4 regions of the Streptomyces sp. NPDC058653 genome follow, and region 4 is predicted to be linked to each of the others. Evidence: riboswitches for the same ligand, from Rfam matches in the RefSeq annotation. Region 4 holds a riboswitch; each other region holds the start of a gene.
The links. A riboswitch is a leader RNA that binds a small molecule or an ion and turns the genes downstream of it on or off. The one in region 4 is predicted to bind cyclic di-AMP.

Region 1 (5,404 bases), on a different contig from region 4:
GGCCCGGGGCCGTCCAGACCCAGCTGCTGATCGGCCGCGTCGGCCCCGACCGGCACGACCGCGTCTGGCCGGCGCAGGTGCTCGGCACGTACTGCCTTGGCGGCACGCTCACCTCCCGGCTCGACCGGGTCCTGCGCGAGGAGAAGGGCTACACGTACGGCGTGCGTGCCTTCGCGCAGGTGCTGCGCTCGGACCCGGACGGCACGGGCGCCTCCATGCTCGCCATCAGCGGCTCCGTCGACACCGAGTCGACCGGACCGGCGCTGGACGACCTCTGGAAGGTGCTGCGCACGCTCGCGGCCGAGGGCCTGACGGACGCCGAGCGGGAGACGGCCGTGCAGAATCTGGTCGGGGTCGCGCCGCTGAAGTACGAGACGGCCGCGTCCGTCGCCGACACGCTCGCCGACCAGGTCGAGCAGCACCTGCCGGACGACTTCCAGGCGCGGCTGTACGCACGCCTGGCCGAGACCGGCACGGTCGAGGCGACGGCCGCCGTCGTCAGCGCGTTCCCCGGCGACCGGCTGGTCACGGTGCTCGTCGGCGACGCCTCGGTGATCCGGGAGCCGGTCGAGGCCCTGGCCATCGGCGAGGTGACGGTCGTCGCCGGCTGAGGCGCGCGGCCGAGGTGTGAGCGGCGGCTCGGTGCGGCGCCCCGAGGCGTGTCCGGCACAGGACAAAGGGAACCCCGGTGACGAACCTGTCACCGGGGTTCCCCGCTATGTCCGTATTCATCGGTCGGTTGCCCGTATGCCCTGTGGCGTGCGTTACAAAAGCACCTGTCCGTTTGGTGATTGAAAGATGAACGCCTAGCGTCGGTCCGGCTGTTCGTCAGAGCCCGCCGCATCCGCGGCACCGGACAGCCATCGCCGAGTCCCCGTCAGGCGCGAGCCTGGGGAGCCGGGGACCCAATCGATGTCCCTGGGGTGAATCGGGGGCCTTCGCGCGATCCGCGGAGGAGCCCGTAGGAGACCTTCCTGCTCCGAACCCGTCAGCTAACCCGGTAGGCGAGAAGGAAGGAAAGGACCAGCCACTTCATGGCGTTCACCCGTGCCACCGGGAAGCACCGTGCCCCGAACCGGACGACGCGCCGCCGCGCGAACTTCGCGGGAGCCGCCACCCTCACCGCGGCCGGTGTCATCGGCACCCTCGCCTCCCCGGCGCTCGCCGCCGACGCGGAGTCGACCATCGCCCAGGAGGCCGCCCCGGCGGCCCCGGCCCGCGCCCTCGTCATCGACGACTCCCTCGCCGCGCAGATCGACGCCCAGGCCGACGCGCAGCTGGCCGCGGCCGAGAAGGCCGCCCGGGAGAAGAAGGAGGCCGCTGCCGCCGCCCGCGCCAAGGCCGAGGCGAAGCGCAAGGCCGAGGCCCGCGCCAAGGAGCTGCGCCGGGCCGAGGAGCGCGCCGCACGCGAGGCGGAGCGCGAGCGCCTGGGCTCCTACGGGCTCCCGGTCGCCGGCTCCTCCGTCACCACCGGCTACCGGGCAGGCGGCGGGCTCTGGTCGTCCGGCAGCCATTCCGGCGTCGACTTCCGCGCCGCCTCCGGCACTTCGGTCCTGGCCGTCGGCGCCGGCACCGTCGTCGAGGCGGGCTGGGGCGGCGCGTACGGGAACAACATCGTCCTCCGTATGAAGGACGGCACCTACACCCAGTACGGACACCTCTCGTCGATCGGTGTCTCCATCGGCCAGAGCGTCGCCCCGGGCGACCGGATCGGCCTCTCCGGCTCGACCGGCAACTCCACCGGCCCGCACCTGCACTTCGAGGCGCGGACGAGCGCGGAGTACGGCTCCGACATCGATCCGGTCGCCTACCTGCGTGCGCACGGAGTACGGCTCTAGGCCCCCTCCGGCGGATCCTCGCGGATCGGCCGGCGCACGACGAGGGCCCCGGCGTTCCGTTCCGCCGGGGCCCTCGTCGTGTCCGCGTGCCGCGTCGTCCGCCCGCGAATCAGACGGTCTCGGGAAGCTCGTCGAGCCCCTCGGCGACCAGCTTCGCCAGCCGGTCGAGCGCGGCCTCGGCGCCGTCCGCGTCGGAGAACAGGACGATCTCGTCGCCGCCCTGCGCGCCCAGCCCCAGCACGGCGAGCATCGACGCCGCGTTGACCGGGCTGCCGTCGGCCTTGGCGATGGTCACCGGAACGCCGGAAGCCGTGGCGGCACGGACGAAGATGGAGGCGGGACGGGCGTGCAGGCCCTCGGCCCAGCCGACATTGACGCGGCGCTCAGCCATGGTGTTGCCCTTCAAGTTCACAGTTGTTGTCTAGACCAGTGTCTCATGTGTCCCGGAACGGACCGGTGCGGCACCCCATAGCCTGCCCCGCCCCGGTAACCGCCGCTACCGACGCGCGCGCCGTAGGCTCTCCCCATGACGCCGCCGTCGCAGCACGCGTACCCCGCTCACTGGGAAGCAGACGTGGTGCTGCGCGACGGGGGCACCGCCCGCGTCCGGCCCATCACCACCGACGACGCCGAGCGCCTGGTCAACTTCTACGAACAGGTCTCCGACGAGTCGAAGTACTACCGCTTCTTCGCGCCCTACCCCCGCCTCTCGGACAAGGACGTCTACCGGTTCACCCACCACGACTACGTGGACCGGGTGGGCCTCGCGGTGACCGTCGGCGGCGAGTTCGTCGCCACCGTCCGCTACGACCGCATCGACAGCGGCGGCAGGCCGGCCTCGGCCCCGGCCGACGAGGCGGAGGTCGCCTTCCTCGTCCAGGACGCGCACCAGGGGCGCGGGATCGCGTCCGCGCTGCTCGAACACATCGCCGCGGTGGCGCGCGAGCGCGGAATCCGGCGGTTCGCGGCGGAGGTGCTGCCCGCCAACAGCAAGATGATCAAGGTGTTCCGGGACGCCGGGTTCACCCAGAGGCGCAGCTTCGAGGACGGCGCGGTCCGTCTCGTCCTCGACCTCGAACCCACCGCCGAGTCCCTCGCCGTCCAGCGCGGCCGGGAGCAGCGGGCCGAGGCACGCTCCGTGCAACGGCTCCTCGGCCCCTCGTCGGTGGCGGTTATCGGCGCCGGTCGCGCGGCGGGCGGGGTCGGACGGGCCGTACTGCGCAATCTCCTCGACGGGAGCTTCACCGGGCGTACGTACGCGGTGAACCTGTCCCTGCCCCCGGCGCTCGGCGAGATGGACGGCGTCCCGGCCGTGCGCTCCCTCGCCGAGATCGGGGAGCCCGTCGACCTCGCGGTCGTCGCCGTCCCCGCCGAGCGGGTGCCCGAGGTCGTCGCCGACTGCGGCGAACACGGCGTCCAGGGCCTGGTCGTCCTGTCCGCCGGTTACGCCGAGAGCGGGCCCATCGGCCTGGAGCGGCAGCGCGAACTGGTACGGCAGGCCCGTTCCTACGGCATGCGGGTCATCGGGCCCAACGCGTTCGGGGTCATCAACACCTCCCCGCCCGTACGGCTGAACGCCTCCCTCGCGCCCGAGCCGCCCGACCGGGGCCGTATCGGACTCTTCACACAGTCGGGCGCGATCGGCATCGCGCTGCTCGCGGGCCTGGTCCGGCGCGGCGCGGGCCTGTCCACCTTCATCTCGGCGGGCAACCGCGCGGACGTCTCCGGCAACGACTTCCTCCAGTACTGGCACGACGACCCGGACACCGACGTCGTCCTGATGTACCTCGAATCCATCGGCAACCCACGGAAGTTCACACGGCTCGCCCGGCGTACGGGGGCGGTGAAGCCGGTCGTCGTCGCGAAGGGCGCGCGGCACAGCGGCAGCGCCCCGCCGGGGCACGCCGTGCCGGTCGGCACGATCCCGGACGCGACCGTGTCCGCGCTGCTCAGCCAGGCGGGGGTGATCCGTGTGGACACCGTCACGGAGTTGGTCGACGCGGGCCTGCTGCTCGCCTCCCAGCCCCTCCCGGCGGGACCGCACGTGGCGATCCTCGGCAACTCCGAGTCGCTGGGGCTCCTCACGTACGACGCCTGCCTGACGGAGGGCCTGCGCCCGCTGCCCCCGCTCGACCTCACGACGGCGGCCCGTCCGGAGGACTTCCGTACGGCGCTGGCCACGGCGCTCGCGGACCCCGGCTGCGACGCGGTCGTCGTCACGGCGATCCCCTGGGTCGGGGAGAGCGGCGCGATGGAGTCGGGCGACGGCGAGGTGCTGGCGGCGGCGCTGCGTGAGGCCGCCTCGTCCTCGCCCGCGAAGCCGGTGGCGGTGGTGCATGTGGAGATCGGCGGCCTGGCGAAGGCCCTCTCGGCGGCCGGCACGACGGCACCACGCCCGGGCCCGATGCCGGGCCCGCACCCCACGCCGCCCCCGTCCGAGCCCGAATCCGAGCCCGAATCCGCCGACGAAGAATCCGCCGACGAGTCCGAGGCCGAGTCCGACGACGCCGTCGGACGGCCCGAAGCGCGGCCCGTTCCGGTGCCCGGCACCGTCACCCAGCCCCGCCCGACGACCCCCGACGACGACTCCGCGCGGGAGGACGACGGGAGTCAGGACACCGCTCCGGGCCGGATCCCCGCCTACCCGGCCGCCGAACGCGCCGCACGCGCGCTCAGCCAGGCCTTCACCTACGGGCGGTGGCGACGGCAGACCGCCGAACCGGGCAAGGTGCCCGAGTACGACGACATCGACGAGAGCGCCGCCGCCGCGCTCATCGACCGGGTGCTCGGCGGCGCCCCCACCGACCCGCACGGGACCACTCTCGGCGACGACGAGAGCCGGGAGCTGCTCGGCCGGTACGGGATCGCGGTGCGGCCCACCCTGCCCGCCCCGGGCCCGGACGACGCCGCCCGGGCCGCCGCCGGACTCGGCTATCCCGTCGCGCTCAAGACCACGGCGCCCCATCTGCGCCACAGGGCCGACCTCGGCGGCGTACGGCTCGACCTCGCCGACGAGGCACGGCTGCGGGCGGCCTACCGCGAACTGACCGAACTGCTCGGCGAGCCCGCCGAGCTGCGTCCCGTCGTCCAGTCGATGGCACCGCGCGGCGTCGACACCGTCGTACGCGCGGTCATCGACCCGGCCGCCGGCGCCGTGCTCTCGTTCGGGCTGGCCGGTGTGGCCTCGGAACTGCTGGGCGATCTGGCGCACCGGCTCGTGCCCGTCACCGACCGCGAGGCCGCCGAGCTGATCCGGTCCGTCCGCACGGCGCCGCTCCTCTTCGGCTGGCGCGGCTCCGCGCCCGTCGACACCGCCGCCCTCGAAGAGCTGCTCCTGCGGGTCTCCATGCTCGTCGACGACCACCCGGAGATCGTCTCGGTCGCCCTCGAACCGGTGGTGGTCGCCTCGCACGGCCTCTCCGTCCTCGGCGCGTGCGTCCGCCTCGCCCCGCCCCCGTCCCGCGACGACCTCGGCCCGCGCCGCCTGCCCAGCTACTGAGCAGGTCCGCACGGTCCTGGCCACGCATCCCGCCCCCGTAGGATGGGGCCATGGCGAAGACCGGTAC
Region 2 (5,404 bases), on a different contig from region 4:
AACACCCCCGGATGAGACGCCGATGCTGCCGCCGGAGATGGAGCCGCTGCCCGCGCTGACCCGCGCCGAGGGGGACCTCGTCGACAGTTATCTCCGGGTCGTCGACCTGGTCGGCCGGATCAACCCCTCGCGCGCCGACGACACGTACGGCGCGCTGCGCGCGGCGCAGGCGCTGGTGACCAGGGCCGCCGAACTGCGCGACGCGCTGACGGTGATGCACGCGAGGGGAGAGACGGAGCTCCACACGCCGACCCTGGACCGCACACTCCGGCTGCTCGACGGGGAGCGCAGAGCCGCGCGGGTCACCATGCCGCCCGGCCCGGTGACTTGATACGGATCCGTGCCCCACGGACCCCGGCGCGGGGCCCACGAGCCTCGCCGCGCCACGGACTTCGGCCGCCGCCGCGCCCGTACGGACGCACCCGAGGAGCATCCGGGCGCTCGTTCGGCGTATCGACCCGCCCATGGCGATCGGACCGACGAGTTGCGGCCACCGATCGGCCGTCCGGTGGTAAGGCGTCGCTGCGTCGCAGGTACAGCGCGTGCGCGGTCATATGAGTTGTTCTGAAAATAGCCCCTATCAACCCATATAGCCCATAAGTGACGAGAGTCACACCTGCCCGTTTCAGCACGGAAATGAGCTGACGGCGCGTCAAGATCCGTGGGACGACAAGCCCCCGCCACCTCGGCGGGGCGGTCCGGGTGGACGCCGAGTCCTGCCGCCGCTCCGGATGCCTGGTCGACACGAGTGGATCGGCAGGAGTGGAGGACCCGAGCAGTTCGGGGCGGTCCGAGCATGGACCGCTCCTCGGGGTGAAGCCGCGTCAGCGGCCGGGCATCTTCGCCTGTCCGAACCCGACAGGTCATCCTTCACAGGCGGCTGACGAAGGGTTGCGCATGTCCGCGCAGACACAGGTCCCGTCACTGCTCTCCCGGGCCGGCACCGCGTCGGTCCTCCTCGCCGCCGTCGGCGGCACGATGCTGGCGCCCGGCGCCGTCCCGGAGGCCCACGCCCAGCCGGCCGCCGCGAGGGCGCTGGATGTGGCCGCGTCCAAGAAGGGCGCCCCGTACAAGTTCGGGGGCACAGGTCCGCACCGGTTCGACTGCTCGGGGCTGACGGCGTTCTCGTACAAGAAGGCCGGCAAGGCGCTCCCGCGTACCGCGCAGCAGCAGTACAACCGCACACGCCATATCCCGGCGTCCGAGCGCAGAGAGGGGGACCTGGTGTTCTTCCACTACGGAAGCAGCGTCTACCACGTCGGGATCTACGCCGGCCGCGGCAAGATCTGGCATTCGCCCAAGAGCGGTCAGGTGGTGCGGCTGGAGCGCATCTGGTCCCGCGGCGTCTGGTACGGCCGGGTCCGCTGACACCGGGCGTCACCGCGCCGACCGTGCCCGGCCCGCTCAGCCCTGGGCCCGTACCGTCCAGGGCAGGGTGATCCAGACCGTCTTGCCGCCGTCCGCGGTGGGGGTGACGGCGAGCCGCCCGCCGTGCTCGGCGGTCAGCGCCCGGATGATGACCATGCCGCGGCCGTTGTCCTGCTGGACGGCGGCCGGGAGCCGCTGCGGCCAGCGCGGGTGGCTGTCCGTGACTCCGACGCGCAGTTCCTCGTCGCGCCGCAATGTGACGTCGACCGTGAAGGTCGGCGAGGTGCCGAGGGTGTGCTGCACGGCGTTGGTGGCGAGCTCCGAGATGATCAGGCGAACCGTTTCGGCTGTGCCGGCGCCGTCCGGCAGTCCCCATTCGGTGAGCACACGAGCGACGTATCTGCGTGCCTCGGACACCGAGGCCGGATCGCTCGGCAGGGTGACGGATGCTTCCTGATGGTCTGCCATGGCGACGCTGTCCCTTTCCCACCGGGACGACGACCGACCTATGGCTGTTGCCCGCGGGTACGTCCCCGGATTGCGCTGCGCGCCACACTGCCATCAACGGCACCCGGTGCACGCGCGATCCGCCGGGATACGCCCCCGTCTGTCGCTCTAAGCGGTGAACCCTGCTACGCGAGACCGTATTTACACGGGCTCAAGTTCCGGGCCCCGGCGACCGACAGGCGACGAGGATACGCCCGGCACGGCGAGAGCCGCGCCAACTCATTCCGTGGGCGTCACGGCTCCGGCGGGAGCGGCCCCGATGATCGTCGCCAGCGCGCCCGCCACCTGGGCGTCCGTCAGATCGGCGCGGGCCGTGAGCCTGATCCGGGAGATCCCGTCCGGTACCGACGGCGGCCGGAAGCAGCCCACCAGCAGCCCCGCCGCCCGGCAGTCGGCGGCCCACCGCACGGCCGCGTCAGGGGAGGGCGCCCGGACGGAGACGACGGCCGCGTCCGGGCGTACGGCGGTGAGCCCCGCCCCGGTCAGCCCCCGGTGCAGCGCGCCGGCCACCGCGCGCGCCCGGAGGGCCAGCGACGGGTCCTCGCGCAGCAGCCGCAGGCTCGCCAGCGCGGCTCCCGCGGCGGCCGGGGCGAGTCCGGTGTCGAAGATGAACGACCGCGCCGTGTTGACGAGTTGGGCGACGACCCGGGCCGGGCCGAGGACAGCGCCGCCCTGACTGCCCAGCGACTTGGAGAGGGTGAGGGTGACGACCGTCCCCGGGTCCCCGGCCAGACCCGCCGCGTGCACGGCGCCACGCCCGCCGTCGCCGAGCACACCGAGACCGTGCGCGTCGTCGACGAGGAGGGCCGCGCCCCTCGTACGGCACACCTCGGCCAGCCGGGCGAGCGGCGCCGCGTCACCGTCCACCGAGAACACCGAGTCGCTGACGGCCAGCGCCCGGGAACCCTCGTACGTCTCCAGCGTCTTGGCCACCGCCTCCGGGTCCGCGTGCGGTACGACCACGGTCTCGGCGCGCGAGAGCCGGCAACCGTCCACGATGGACGCGTGGTTGGCGGCGTCGGAGACGACGAGCGAGCCGCGCGCGGTCAGCGCGGTGAGGGCGGCGAGGTTGGCGGCGTACCCGGACGACAGGACGAGGGCGGCCTCGAAACCGCAGAACGCGGCCAGCTCGCGCTCCAGTTCGGCGTGGAGTGCGGTGGTCCCGGTGACCAGCCGCGAGCCGGTGGCACCCGCGCCCCAGCGGCGCGCGGCGTCGGCCGCCGCGCCCGTCGTCACGGGATGGCGGGTGAGCCCCAGGTAGTCGTTGCTGGCGAGGTCCAGCAGCGGGGAGTCGGCGGGGCGGGGGCGCAGCGCACGGACCAGACCGGACCGCTCACGCAGCCGCGCCTCGTCGTCGATCCAGCCGAACGGGTCCGGCGGGGTCGACGGGGACGGCATGCCCGGCACGGGCGGTTCGGCTGGCACGGCTGAGGTCCTTTTGTAGGCAGCCCACAGACCCTAACCGTGGATCGCTCCGCCCCGGGTGTGGTCATACACACACCTGAATGCACCTGTCTTGTGGGATTCATCCTTGGCCCGGGGGCCCGCCGTAGGCCAGGATCGGCGCCATGGACCTGCTGAACACACTGGTGGAGAAGGGCCTTCGGCGAGAGCTGCCGTCGCGCGAAGAAGCGCTCGCCGTGCTGGCGACCTCCGACGACGAACTGCTCGAAGTGGTGGCCGCGGCCGGGAAGGTGCGCCGCCAGTGGTTCGGGCGGCGGGTCAAGCTCAACTATCTCGTCAACCTCAAGTCCGGGCTCTGTCCCGAGGACTGCTCGTACTGCTCGCAGCGGCTCGGGTCCAAGGCCGAGATCCTCAAGTACACCTGGCTGAAGCCCGACGAGGCGTCCAGGGCCGCGGCGGCCGGAGTGGCCGGCGGTGCCAAGCGGGTCTGTCTGGTGGCCAGCGGCCGGGGGCCGACGGACCGGGACGTCGACCGTGTCTCGCAGACCATCGGCGCCATCAAGGAGCAGAACGCGGACGTCGAGGTCTGCGCCTGTCTCGGTCTGCTCTCCGAGGGCCAGGCCGAGCGTCTGAAGGCGGCGGGCGCCGACGCGTACAACCACAACCTCAACACCTCCGAAGCCACGTACGGCGACATCACCACCACCCACACCTACGCGGACCGGGTGGAGACGGTGCGGCACGCGCAGGGCGCGGGTCTGTCGGCCTGTTCCGGGCTGATCGCGGGCATGGGCGAGAGCGACGCCGACCTGGTGGACGTGGTCTTCGGACTGCGCGAGCTGGACCCGGACTCGGTGCCGGTCAACTTCCTCATCCCGGTGGAGGGCACCCCGCTGGCCAAGGAGTGGAACCTGACCCCGCAGCGGGCGCTGCGCATCCTCGCGATGGTGCGGTTCGTCTGCCCCGATGTGGAGGTCAGGCTCGCGGGCGGGCGTGAGGTGCATCTGCGCACGATGCAGCCGCTCGCGCTGCACCTGGTCAACTCGATCTTCCTGGGCGACTACCTCACCACGGAGGGCCAGGAGGGCAAGGCGGACCTGGACATGATCGCGGACGCCGGTTTCGAGGTCGAGGGCACGGACACGACGACGCTGCCCGAACACCGGAGCGGCGGGTGCGCGAGCGCCTGCGGCCCGGCGGCGGACGACGCCACGGCGGACGACGCGGCATCCGTCGGGGCCCCGGCCGGCGCCGGGCCCGCCCGTACCGACCTGGTGACCGTACGGCGGCGCGGCGCCGGTACCGATCTGGCGCCCAATGCCTGACACGCCGCTTCCGCGCGTACCGGCTCCGGGCGAGCTCCTGGCGCTGGACCGGGCGCATGTCTGGCATCCGTACGGTCCGATGCCCGGCCGCACGGACCCGCTGGTCGTGGAGTCCGCGTCGGGCGTACGGCTCCGGCTCGCCGAACCGGCTTACGGGCAGCGCGAGTTGGTCGACGGCATGTCCTCCTGGTGGTCCGCGATCCACGGCTACAACCACCCGGTCCTCAACGAGGCGGCGCACGACCAGCTCGCCCGGATGAGCCATGTCATGTTCGGCGGGCTCACCCATGAGCCCGCCGTCCGGCTGGCGGCCCGGCTGGTGGAGATCACCCCCGAACCGCTCCGGCATGTCTTCCTCGCCGACTCGGGATCGGTGTCGGTCGAGGTGGCCGTCAAGATGTGCCTCCAGTACTGGCGTTCGCTGGGCCGCCCGGCCAAACAGCGGCTGCTGACCTGGCGCGGCGGCTACCACGGCGACACCTGGCAGCCGATGTCGGTGTGCGACCCCAAGGGCGGTATGCACGGGCTCTGGTCGGGGGTGCTGCCGCGCCAGATCTTCGCCGACGCGCCGCCCGCCGATTCCGAGGAGTACGACGAGACGTACGCGGACCGGCTGCGCGCCCTCGTCGCGCGCCATGCCGACGAGCTGGCCGCCGTGATCGTGGAGCCGGTGGTGCAGGGCGCGGGCGGTATGCGCTTCCACTCCCCCGCCTACGTGCGGGTGCTGCGCGAGGCCTGTGACGAGAACGGCGTGCTGCTGATCCTCGACGAGATCGCGACGGGCTTCGGCCGTACCGGCG
Region 3 (5,404 bases), on a different contig from region 4:
CTTCCCGGTCGGCGCGGTGGGCCGAGCACGCCCACCGCGTCCGCGTCCGGCTCCTACAGCTTGTCGACCGGCGCGTACCGCAGCAGCAGCCGCTTCGGCTTGGAGTCGCCGAAGTCGATCGTCGCCTGCGCGTCGGCGCCCGATCCCGTCACCGTGACAACGGTCCCGAGCCCGAACTGGTCGTGCGTGACCCGGTCCCCCACCGCGAGTGAGATGACCGGCTTCTCGGTGGCGCGGCGCGTGGCGAAGCCCGCCGGGCCCGAGCGGGTACGGGAGGTGGAGAGCGACGATGTGATCCCCGAGGTCGGGCCGGCCGGGGCCGCCATGGGGCCGGTGCGCTTCCACTCCAGATGCTCGCCCGGGATCTCCTCCAGGAAGCGCGACGGCGGGTTGTACGAGGGCTGGCCCCACGCGCTGCGCATCGAGGACCGGGTCAGATAGAGCCGCTCGCGGGCGCGGGTGATACCGACGTACGCCAGCCTGCGCTCCTCCTCCAGCTCCTTCGCCTGGCCGAGCGCGCGCATGTGCGGGAAGACGCCGTCCTCCATGCCCGTCAGGAAGACGACCGGGAATTCGAGGCCCTTGGCCGTGTGCAGCGTCATCAGCGTGATGACACCGGAGCCTTCCTCGTCCTCGTCGGGGATCTGGTCGGAGTCCGCGACGAGGGCGACCCGCTCCAGGAACTCGGCGAGGGTGCCGGACGTCGCCGCGGCGGGAGCAGGCTCGTCCGGAGCGGTAGCGTCCGGAGCAGGCGCCTGCGGGGCGGGCGCGTCCGCGGCCGGCGCCGGCGCGTCCGCCCCCGCCGCCTGGGCCCGTTCCTGCTCGAACTCCAGCGCCACCGCGGCCAGTTCCTGCAAGTTCTCGATGCGCGTCTCGTCCTGCGGGTCGGTCGACGCCTGCAACTCCGCAAGATACCCGGTCCGTTCGAGCACGGCCTCCAGGACCGTGGCGGGACCGGCGCCGGACTCGACGACGGTACGCAACTCCTCCATCAGCGTGTTGAAGCGCTTCACCGCGTTCGACGAACGCGCGGCCATTCCGTACGCCTCGTCGACCCGGCGCAGCGCCTGTGCGAAGGAGATCCTCTCCCGCACCGAGAGCGCGTCGATCATCGCCTCCGCGCGGTCGCCGATGCCGCGCTTGGGCACATTCAGGATCCGCCGCAGCGGGACGCTGTCCTCGGGGTTGGCGAGCACCCGCAGATAGGCCAGCACATCGCGGACCTCCTTGCGCTCGTAGAAGCGCACCCCGCCGACGACCTTGTAGGGCAGGCCGACCCGGATGAAGATCTCCTCGAAGACACGGGACTGCGCGTTCGTCCGGTAGAAGACGGCGACGTCGCCCGCCTTGGCCTCCGACGCGTCCGTCATCCGGTCGATCTCGTCGGCGACGAACTGCGCCTCGTCGTGCTCGGTGTCCGCCACGTACCCGGTGATCAGGGCGCCCGCCCCGGCGTTCGTCCAGAGATTCTTGGGCCGCCGGCTCTCGTTGCGCTCGATGACCGCGTTGGCCGCGCTGAGGATCGTCTGCGTGGAGCGGTAGTTCTGCTCCAGCAGGATCGTCGTCGCGTCCGGGTAGTCCTCCTCGAACTGGAGGATGTTGCGGATCGTGGCGCCCCGGAACGCGTAGATGGACTGGTCGGCGTCACCGACGACACACAGCTCGGCCGGGTCGTGTCCCTCGCCCGACGGGCCGACCAGCTCGCGCACCAGGGTGTACTGCGCGTGGTTGGTGTCCTGGTACTCGTCGACCAGGACATGGCGGAAGCGGCGGCGGTAGTGCTCGGCGACGTCCGGGAACGCCTGGAGCAGATGGACCGTCGTCATGATGATGTCGTCGAAGTCCAGGGCGTTGGCCTCGCGCAGCCGCGCCTGATACATCCGGTACGCCTCGGCCAGCGTCTTCTCGAACGGGTCGCTCGCCTGACCGGCGAAGGTCTCCTCGTCGATCAGCTCGTTCTTCAGATTCGAGATCTTGGCGCTGAACGACTTCGGGGGGTGCCGCTTGGGGTCGAGGTCCAGATCGCGGCAGACCAGGGCCATGAGCCGCTTGGAGTCGGCCGCGTCGTAGATCGAGAACGACGACGTGAAGCCGAGCCTCTTCGACTCACGGCGCAGGATCCGCACACAGGCGCTGTGGAACGTCATCACCCACATGGCGGCGGCGCGCGGACCGACGAGCTGCTCGACGCGCTCCTTCATCTCGCCCGCGGCCTTGTTGGTGAACGTGATCGCCAGTATCTCGCCGGGGTGCACGCTCCGGGTCCCCAGCAGATGCGCGATCCGGTGGGTCAGCACCCGGGTCTTGCCGGAGCCCGCGCCGGCCACGATGAGCAGGGGCGATCCGGTGTGTACGACAGCGGCGCGCTGCTCCTCGTTCAGCCCTTCGAGCAGCGCCGCGGGGTCCACGACGGTGCGCGGAGCGCCGTCGCGGTGGTGCGGATCCCTGGGCGGGGGCACGTCGAACTTCCCTCCGAAGAGATCGTCGGGCACCTGTTCCGGAGCGGTGTCCTCGGGCGGCGGCGGGGGCTCCTCGGCCGAGGGCCGGAGGTCCGCCAGGAAGCTGTCGTCAAAGAGGCTGCTCATCGCTTCCTGAGTCTAGGGGGTCTCTTGCCGATCAGGCCGGATGAGGGAGCGGGGTCTGGTGCGTGCGATCGCAAGGCGGAGGTGGGAGGCATGGCGGAGCCATGCCGACCGACGACAACGCGGCGGGCGTGCGTGCCAGGGACCGCCAGCCCGGCAAGATCGGCAAGACACCTCCTGGGGTGCCGCACTGACAGCGGGTCGCCACATGGCCGCGCGGGGGCACCAACGAGCGTTTACGCAAAAGGTCACGAAAATGTATCGGGCATATCGACCATCAAACTTCACAGCAGCACCACACATTGGCTAGCGTGCTCGCCGAGGCGGTCCGTACTCCATCGGTGATCAGCGCCGAGCGGACGGCCTCCGCCGAATCCGTGCTTCCCCGAAGGGAGTTCGGAACCGGGGACCCACCATGTTCCACCGGGGTGAATCGGGCCGTTTCCCCAGGCCCGTAGGGCAGCCTTCCGTTCCGCCCGAACCCGACAGCTAACCCGGTAGGCGGTCCACGGAAGGAGATGCCGGCCTTGGCATCGCATCGCAAGACGCGCGCCCGCACCGGGATACGCGCGAACACCCCCGCCGTCGGTTTCACGACCGCCGCTCTCGCCTCGGTCACCCTGCTGTCCACGCAGAGCGCCACCGCCGCGCCCGCCGATCCCAAGCCCTCGGTGGAAGAGGTGCAGAAGAAGGTCGACGACCTGTACCGGCAGGCCGGTACGGCGACGCAGCAGTACAACAAGGCGAAGGAAGCCACGGAGACCCAGCGCAAGTCGGTCGACCGGGTCCTGGACGAGGTCGCCAAGAGCGCCGACAAGGTGAACGAGGCGCGGCGCTCCCTCGGTACCTATGCCGCGGCGCAGTACCGCGCGGGCGCCGTCGGCCCCACGGCCGCCCTGATGTTCGCCGACAGCCCCGAGTCGTACTTCGAGCAGACCCAGCTCATGGACCGGCTGACCGAGCGGCAGCAGGTGGCGGTCGAGGACTACCAGAAGGAGCAGCGGTCCGCCGCCGAGCAGCGCGCCGAGGCGACGAAGAGCCTGGAGACGCTGACGGAGTCGCAGGCCTCGCTCAAGGTCGGCAAGCAGAAGGTCCAGAACAAGCTCGCGGCGGCGCGGTCGCTCCTCGCCGACCTGACGGCCGAGGAGAAGGCGCGCCTCGCCGAGCTGGAGCGGAAGAAGGAGCAGGAGGCGCGGCGCAAGGCCGAGGCGAAGGCCGAGGAGGAGGCCGCGGAGCGCCGGCGCCAGGAGGAGGCCCAGAAGGAGAATCCTCCGGCGACAGGCGGCGACACGGGCACGGGCACGGGCACCGGCACCGGCTCGGGGACCGGCACCGGCTCCGGCGCCACGGACGGTACGTACGCGGCCAAGGCCGAGAAGGTCCTCGCCTTCGCCCGCGCCCAGATCGGCAAGCCGTACGTGTGGGGCGCCACCGGCCCCAGCTCGTACGACTGCTCGGGCCTGACGGCCGCCGCCTGGAAGGAGGCGGGCGTGCAGCTGCCCCGTACGACCTGGGACCAGGTGAAGGTCGGCACGCGCGTCGCCACGGCGGACCTGCTCCCCGGCGACCTGGTGTTCTTCTACGACGACATCAGCCACGTCGGCATCTACAAGGGCGACGGCAAGATGATCCACGCCCCGAAGCCGGGCGCGAACGTCCGCGAGGAGTCGATCTACTACATGCCGATCTACGGCAGTGTGCGCCCGGCCTGATCGCCGTGGCCCGAGCACCCGGCCTGATCGCGTGGCCCGAGCACCCCGTCCGAGCGTCCTACCCGTACCGGGCGGCCCGGCCGGTCTCCCCGCCGGGCCGGGCCGCCGGGTCCATGGCGTCGAGGAACCAGACGTCGATCGGATCCATCTCGTCCTCGTCCCCGCAGCCGACGGTGATCAGCGTCCGGCCGTCGGGGGTGAAGCCGGCGATGCTCGGGCCGCCCGACAGCCGCAGGACGCGGCCGTCCTCCTTGAAGAGGACGTCCCCGACGTCCGAGGACATGAAGGCGACCGGTCCGTTCGCGGTCCAGGCCGCCCGCGCGCTGATCACCGGCATCGGGTCGGAGGCGACCATGCCGTCGGGCGCCCGCTGGGCCCGTACGGGCCCGCCCGCGGTGAGGGTCCTCGTGCCGGCCTCCGGCGCCGAGAGGGACAGGGCGCACACCGCCGGGTCGTCCTTGCCGTCCGCCCCGACGGCGAGAAACGCGCTGCCGTCCGGTGCCATGGCCAGCGCGTGGATCATGACCAGACCGGTGTCCGCACCGGCGAGCACCGCGCCGCTCTCCACGTCCCGTACGACCAGGCGGCTGCCACTCGCGTGCGCCAGCAGCCCTCCGGCCGCGTCCAGGGCGACCGGCCCCTCGCCCTCCCAGCGCCCGCCGTCCGGGCCCGGCGCCAGCACGTGCCCGGTCCGCGCGTCCAGGACGGCCACGGGGCCGCCACGCAGCCGCCCCACGGCCAGCCGCCGGCCCTCCGCGTCGAACGAGAAGCGCACCGGGACGTCGATGCCCACGAGGTCGTCCTCGCCCTCCTCGTCGTCGGCGGTCTCCCCCTCCGGCCAGATCCCGGCCGGGTCGAGCGACCACAGCCGGTCCCCGTCGGACGACCAGGCGTGCCAGCGGCACTCCACCGACGCCACCACGATCCCGCCGTCCGGGGACATCTGGAGGTCGAGCGGATTGTCGTGGTAGTCGGAGCCGCTGAGATACAGCGTCGTCGGCGCGCTCGCGACCGTGCTCCAGCCGACGATGTCCCCGCCGTTGTGATGCCACTCGGCCACCGCGCCGAACACCGGCCGGCTCAGGTCGGAGGGGGCCGCCACCGCCGACG
Region 4 (5,404 bases):
TTGCCTACGGAGTGAGTCCCTTGCTGTTCAGCCAGCTCATCGGGTCGATCCCGCTGCCGCCCGGGGTGTGCACCTCCAGGTGCAGGTGCGGGCCGGTGACGTTGCCGGTGGCTCCGACGCGTCCGATGGTCTCCCCGGTGGTGACCTTCTGGCCGGCGCCGACGGTCATCGAGGACAGGTGGGCGTACCAGATCTCCGTGCCGTCGTCGAGCTCGAGCACCACGCGGTAGCCGTAGGAGCCCGACCACCCGGCCGACTTGACGGTCCCGGAGTGGACGGCCTTGGTGGGCGTGCCCGTCGGGGCGGCGAAGTCCAGGCCGGTGTGCTGGCCGGAGGACCACATGGAGCCGGACTGGCCGTAGGTGGAGGTGAGCGTGTACGAGGAGGTGGGGAGCGAGAAGCTGGCGGCCAGCTTCCTCAGGCGCTCTTCCTCGGCCTTGCGTTCGGCCTCTTCCTTGGCCTTGCGCTTGGCCTCGGCGGCCTTCTTCTCCGCGTCGGTCTGCTGCTTCTGAGCCTCGGCCGCGGCCTTCTCGGCGGCTGCCTTCTCGGCGCTCGCCTTCTGGGCGGCGTCGGCCTCGGCCTGCTGCTGCTCCGCCTGCTGGAGGATGCGGGCGCGCAGTGCCTCGCCGGAGTCGGTGGTGCCCTGCTGGGCGTCCGCGGCGGTGAGGCCCGCCGTGGTGAGCGGGGAGGGTGTCTCGTCGGCTCCCTTGTCCGCGTCGGACATGAAAGACCCGACACCGGGAAGGGACTTGGCGTCGGGAAGGTTGTCCGAGAGCGAGTCGGGAAGTGATATCGACACCGCTGGCTTGTCCTGCGCGGAGGCGATGCCTCCGGCGCCGACAGCGGCGATGACACCTACTCCGAGGACCGTGGAACTACGGGCGAGCGCGTTGCGCTGCTTGGCGACACGGTGCTTGCCGCGTACGGGACGGATGGACTCCGCGGTGGGATTCCACTCCTCCCAGTCCCTGTTCGTCTCGCCGTCTGCGAGATCGGTACCGGCGAGTCGGCTCCCGGGGCCGAAATGGGCCGGGGCTGAGGCTTCGGGAGCAGGCCTGTTGGACGCCACTGGGGCGCTCTCCTTTCCTTCCTTCTCGCCTACCGGGTTAGCTGACGGGTTCGGAGCAGGAAGGTCTCCTACGGGCGCTTCTCGCCGCACGAGGCAGCAAAGGACGCCCGATTCACCCCAATTGGTGGTTCCCCGGTTTCCTTGCGGAATTCGGCGCGTGCGCACGGTGCCGTCTCTTTCGACGGCTGGGACAACCGCGCTGCGTTATCGAACGTTAATAGACGACCGGGGCTTATTCCAAGCTGTTCCCGGTGATTGTTAGCGGGGATGGCATGGACCAACCGGGGCACAACCAGGCGCAATCGGGCGAATTGATCGGCGTTCGGGGCGTGTGCGATCACACACTCGATCTGACGGTGCGTCAAATGTTATGCGGAGTGATGCGCCTCAACTACGCAGCGTGGCAATGGAGATGGCGTCACGGCACGACGGGCATGGTCCGGCGCCGCTCCGGCTGCCGCTCGGTGGGCCGGCTGACCGCGAGCAGCGCCATGTCGTCCGTACTGCCGCCGCCGGTGTGCAGCCGTACGTCCCCGACGATCGCCTCCAGCAGTTCGTCGGGACCGGGGAAGATCCGTCCCGCGAGCCGTTCCCCCGGGTCGTAGAAGACCCCGTCGGCGTTGCGCGCCTCGGAGAGACCGTCCGTGTAGAGCAGCAGCGTCGCCCCGGGAAGGTAGGGGACCTCCTCCGCGCGGTCCGGCCACGTCCCCAGCTCGCCCATCCCGAGCGGGAGGGCGGGGTCGGTGGGGGCCAGCACGGTCAGCGCGCCGTCGGCGCCGAGGAGCAGCGGCTCCGGGTGCCCGCGGTTCAGCACGCGCACCATGCCCTCCGCGTGGGGGACCTCGGCCAGTACGGCGGTGGTGAATCCCTCGAACAGGTCGATCCCGCTGCGCCGCGTGCCCTCGCGCGCCAGCGCGCGCTCCAGCCGCCGCGCGACCCCTTCGAGCGACCTCTCCTGCTCGGCGGCCTCCCGGAAGGCGCCGATGACGACGGCCACGGTCTCGACGGCGCCCATGCCCTTGCCGCGTACGTCGCCGACCACCACCCGTACGCCGTACTCGGTGTCCTGGACGGCGAACAGGTCACCGCCGATGTACGCGCCCTCCTCGGCGGCCTCGTAGCGCGCGGCGATGTGCAGCCCGCCGATCCGGGACTGCGGAGTCGGCAGGACGGCGCGCTGGGCGGCCTCGGCGATGACCCGCGCCGAGGCCAGGCGTTCACCGCTGCGGCGTACGACACCGTTGATGGCCAGCGCGAGGACGGAGACCGTGAAGACCGTCAGCGACTCGGTGATCGTCTCGATCCCGCCCGAGGTGTCGTTCACGTAGCGGAGGCCGAGGACCGCGCCGACGGACAGGATGCCGATGACGAGGGTGCGCATGAACGAGAAGAAGGGGGCGGCGACCAGGGGCGCCGCAGAGAAGAACGGGGAAGCGGTGAACGCGGTCGGGGTCGCCTGGTCGAGGATGATCCCGGCCACGATGATCAGACCGGGCAGCAGTTCGACGACCGGATGGGTCGGCCGGCCGCCGAGCCGGCCGACCCTGCGCCTCGGCGGCCGGGGGTCGTCGGGGCCGAAGCCGGGTGGGTGCTTCTCGACGGGGTGCGTACGGCTCCAGGCGGGGTCGTCCGGGTCGGCGTCCGCCGCGCGGAAACCGTCGTCGGCGCGGCGGAAACCGAGCTGGATCGCCCGCCGGACGGTGCCGCTGAGCCGGCGGATCCTGTTGGCCGAGCGGCGCCGGCGCGCGGCCGTACGGGACGGGGTGTCGGGGGCGGGTCCCTCGGGGGAGGGAGCGCGGGTGGCGCCTGTGGGGGAGGGGGGCGCGTGGGAGGGGTCGGGGACGGCGGGGTGGTCGGGGGCCGGGTGGTCGGAGGCGGGATTGCCGTCGGACGGGTCGGCGGCCGGGTGATCGGCGCCGCCCTCGGGTTCCGGTGAGGGATTGCGGGCGGGCCCCTCGGCGGAGGGGCCGGGGACGGCCCCCTCGGCGGGACGGTGCTCGCTCCCGCCGAGGGGGCCCTTCCCGCTCCCGTCGTCCCCGCTGCCTCTCAGGTGCCCCACCAGTGGCCTCCTGCCCGGTCCGACGACGGCCGCGGACGGTACCGCGTCCCCCCAGGCTGGCCTCTTACGCGCCCGGCGGCTACCCGCTGTCGACCGACTGGGCTACCGGTGGGCCGAGGCGGTGACGGCGGCCGGGCCCCGCCCTCTGGCCCCCCGTACGCCCGTCGTCGCCGGTGGCGGGCGGTCAGTCGGTGAGATGGCGTTCGGCGTACACCTTCATCGCGTCCCGTACGAGGACGGCCGTGCCCTCCCCGTACTTGTCGTAGTTACGGCCGAAGCGGGGATCGTCGACGTACATGGCGGTGACACCGATGACGTACGACTTGGCGGGGCTCGACGTGGTCGACAGCCAGTCGCAGTGCCGGCGCGCGATGTCCTGCGCCTCCTCGCTGTCGGCGGCGAGACCGTCCTTCCTGGCCCGGCCCCAGTCGCGGGCGATGGTCTCGTGCCGGTCCATGAACTCCTTCCGCTCGCGCTCGCTCAGCGACCGCCACCAGCGGTCACCCTTCTCGTAAGCGTCCCGGCCCCACCGCTCGGTGACCTCCTGCTCGTACCTCGTGTGGTCGAAGCCGTCGAGAACTTCCTCGGCCATGAGTTCCTCTCCTCTCAGCGTCTTGTGGAGAGTGGTCCGCACCGACGCGATCAGCCGTCCCACGCGCTCACGTTCCTGTTCGAGCAGCGCGAGATGGGTGCGCAGGGCGGCGGCCGTGTCCTGTTGGCCGTCGAGGATCCGGGCGATCTCGGTCAGGCCCAGCCCGAGCTCACGCAGCAGCAGGATCCGCTGGAGACGGACGAGGGCGTCCTGGTCGTAGTAGCGGTAACCGTTGCTCCCGACCCGGCTCGGGTCGAGCAGCCCCAGCTCGTCGTAGTGCCTGAGCGTGCGGCTCGTCGTGCCGGCCTTCTTCGCGATGTCCTGGATCGACCACTCCATGACCGGAACGCTAAATCTTGACGTTGCGTAAAGGTCAAGGCCGATTCGGCGGGCGGGAGCGGGGCCGGGGCGGGACGGCTCCGGATCGGGAAGGGGCGGGACGGGGCCGGCCCGGCGGTCCGACCGCACGGCGAAGGCCCGGATCCAGTGGATCCGGGCCTTCGTCTTCTGCGAGTAGCGGGGACAGGATTTGAACCTGCGACCTCTGGGTTATGAGCCCAGCGAGCTACCGAGCTGCTCCACCCCGCGCCGTTGAGCGCAACATTACGCCATCCGGACCAAGATCATCTCCATTTACGGCCCGGGGTCCCCGATCAGTCCGGACGGGACCTCGAAGACACGCCCTAGGCCGCCTCCACCACGTCCGCGCGGACGGCCGCGGCCCATTCGACCAGCAGCCTTTGATACTCCTCCTGCTCGGCGGTGGACAGCGCCCGGCCCGCGCGCCCCCACAGGGCACGGATCTCCGCGTTGACGACGGCGGCCGGACGGACGGAAGCAGTGGCATCAGAGGAAGCTGACATGCCGTAAGGCTACGGCCAGCCACTGACAATGGGCAGAGCGTGCACCCCACGACCTCATACAGTCACAATCCGGGGCGCCAAAACCTCTAGGGTTACCCCGGTGATCGAAACCATCGTGTTCGACGTCGGCGAGACTCTCGTCCGCGACGACCGCTACTGGGGCTCCTGGGCCGACTGGCTCGGCATCCCCCGCCACACCATCTCCGCGCTGGTCGGCGCCGTCACCACCCAGGGCAGGGACAACGAGGACGCCCTCCACCTCATCAAGCCGGGCATAGACGTCGGCGAGGCGTACCGGGCGAGGGAGGCCGCGGGCCGGGGCGAGCACCTGGACGAGTCCGACCTCTATCCCGACGTACGGCCCGCCCTCGCCGGTCTGCGCGAGCTCGGCGTACGGATCGTCATCGCCGGCAACCAGACCGTCAGGGCCGGTGAACTGCTGCGGGGCCTCGATCTGCCCGCCGATCTGGTCGTCGTGTCCGGCGACTGGGGCGTCGCCAAACCGTCGGAGGAGTTCTTCACGCGGGTCGTTGAGGCGGCGGACACCGCGCCGGAGCGGATTCTGTACGTCGGTGACCACCCCATGCACGACCTGTTCCCCGCCCAGCGCGCCGGCCTGCGGGCGGCGCATCTGCGGCGTGGCCCCTGGGGCTATCTGACGGCGGACGATCCGGACGTCGTCGCGGCGGCGGACTGGCGGATCGACGCGCTCACACAGCTGATGCCGGTGGTGGCGGAGCAGCGGCAGCCGGCCTGAGCACCTCCGTGGGAGGGCGGTGCTCAGCCAGGGCCGTACTCGTGCGGCGCCCCGCCCTGCCACT

Region 1: it holds a riboswitch for cyclic di-AMP, as region 4 does, so the genes downstream of both, ACFWU9_RS25410 (M23 family metallopeptidase) here and ACFWU9_RS15150 (M23 family metallopeptidase) in region 4, are expected to answer to the same signal.
Region 2: it holds a riboswitch for cyclic di-AMP, as region 4 does, so the genes downstream of both, ACFWU9_RS26505 (C40 family peptidase) here and ACFWU9_RS15150 (M23 family metallopeptidase) in region 4, are expected to answer to the same signal.
Region 3: it holds a riboswitch for cyclic di-AMP, as region 4 does, so the genes downstream of both, ACFWU9_RS11180 (NlpC/P60 family protein) here and ACFWU9_RS15150 (M23 family metallopeptidase) in region 4, are expected to answer to the same signal.

Annotation. Positions count from the first base shown of each region.
Region 1 is NZ_JBHXRM010000033.1:70,113-75,516, forward strand. It holds gene ACFWU9_RS25405 (M16 family metallopeptidase) at 1-611, shown strand, start outside; cyclic di-AMP (ydaO/yuaA leader) riboswitch at 855-1,022, shown strand; gene ACFWU9_RS25410 (M23 family metallopeptidase) at 1,035-1,838, shown strand; gene ACFWU9_RS25415 (HPr family phosphocarrier protein) at 1,948-2,229, opposite strand; gene ACFWU9_RS25420 (GNAT family N-acetyltransferase) at 2,365-5,337, shown strand; gene ACFWU9_RS25425 (DUF5998 family protein) at 5,388-5,404, shown strand, end outside.
Region 2 is NZ_JBHXRM010000036.1:46,046-51,449, forward strand. It holds gene ACFWU9_RS26495 (ATP-dependent Clp protease proteolytic subunit) at 1-15, shown strand, start outside; gene ACFWU9_RS26500 (hypothetical protein) at 23-331, shown strand; cyclic di-AMP (ydaO/yuaA leader) riboswitch at 723-894, shown strand; gene ACFWU9_RS26505 (C40 family peptidase) at 898-1,368, shown strand; gene ACFWU9_RS26510 (ATP-binding protein) at 1,405-1,836, opposite strand; gene ACFWU9_RS26515 (8-amino-7-oxononanoate synthase) at 2,095-3,273, opposite strand; gene bioB (biotin synthase BioB) at 3,444-4,604, shown strand; gene ACFWU9_RS26525 (adenosylmethionine--8-amino-7-oxononanoate transaminase) at 4,597-5,404, shown strand, end outside.
Region 3 is NZ_JBHXRM010000009.1:174,867-180,270, reverse strand. It holds gene ACFWU9_RS11185 (ATP-dependent DNA helicase) at 54-2,585, opposite strand; cyclic di-AMP (ydaO/yuaA leader) riboswitch at 2,940-3,102, shown strand; gene ACFWU9_RS11180 (NlpC/P60 family protein) at 3,101-4,294, shown strand; gene ACFWU9_RS11175 (hypothetical protein) at 4,353-5,404, opposite strand, start outside.
Region 4 is NZ_JBHXRM010000014.1:131,214-136,617, reverse strand. It holds gene ACFWU9_RS15150 (M23 family metallopeptidase) at 5-1,069, opposite strand; cyclic di-AMP (ydaO/yuaA leader) riboswitch at 1,081-1,235, opposite strand; gene ACFWU9_RS15145 (PP2C family protein-serine/threonine phosphatase) at 1,488-2,570, opposite strand; gene ACFWU9_RS15140 (MerR family transcriptional regulator) at 3,313-4,059, opposite strand; tRNA gene ACFWU9_RS15135 (tRNA-Met) at 4,235-4,308, opposite strand; gene ACFWU9_RS15130 (hypothetical protein) at 4,404-4,583, opposite strand; gene ACFWU9_RS15125 (HAD family hydrolase) at 4,684-5,340, shown strand; gene ACFWU9_RS15120 (hypothetical protein) at 5,364-5,404, opposite strand, start outside.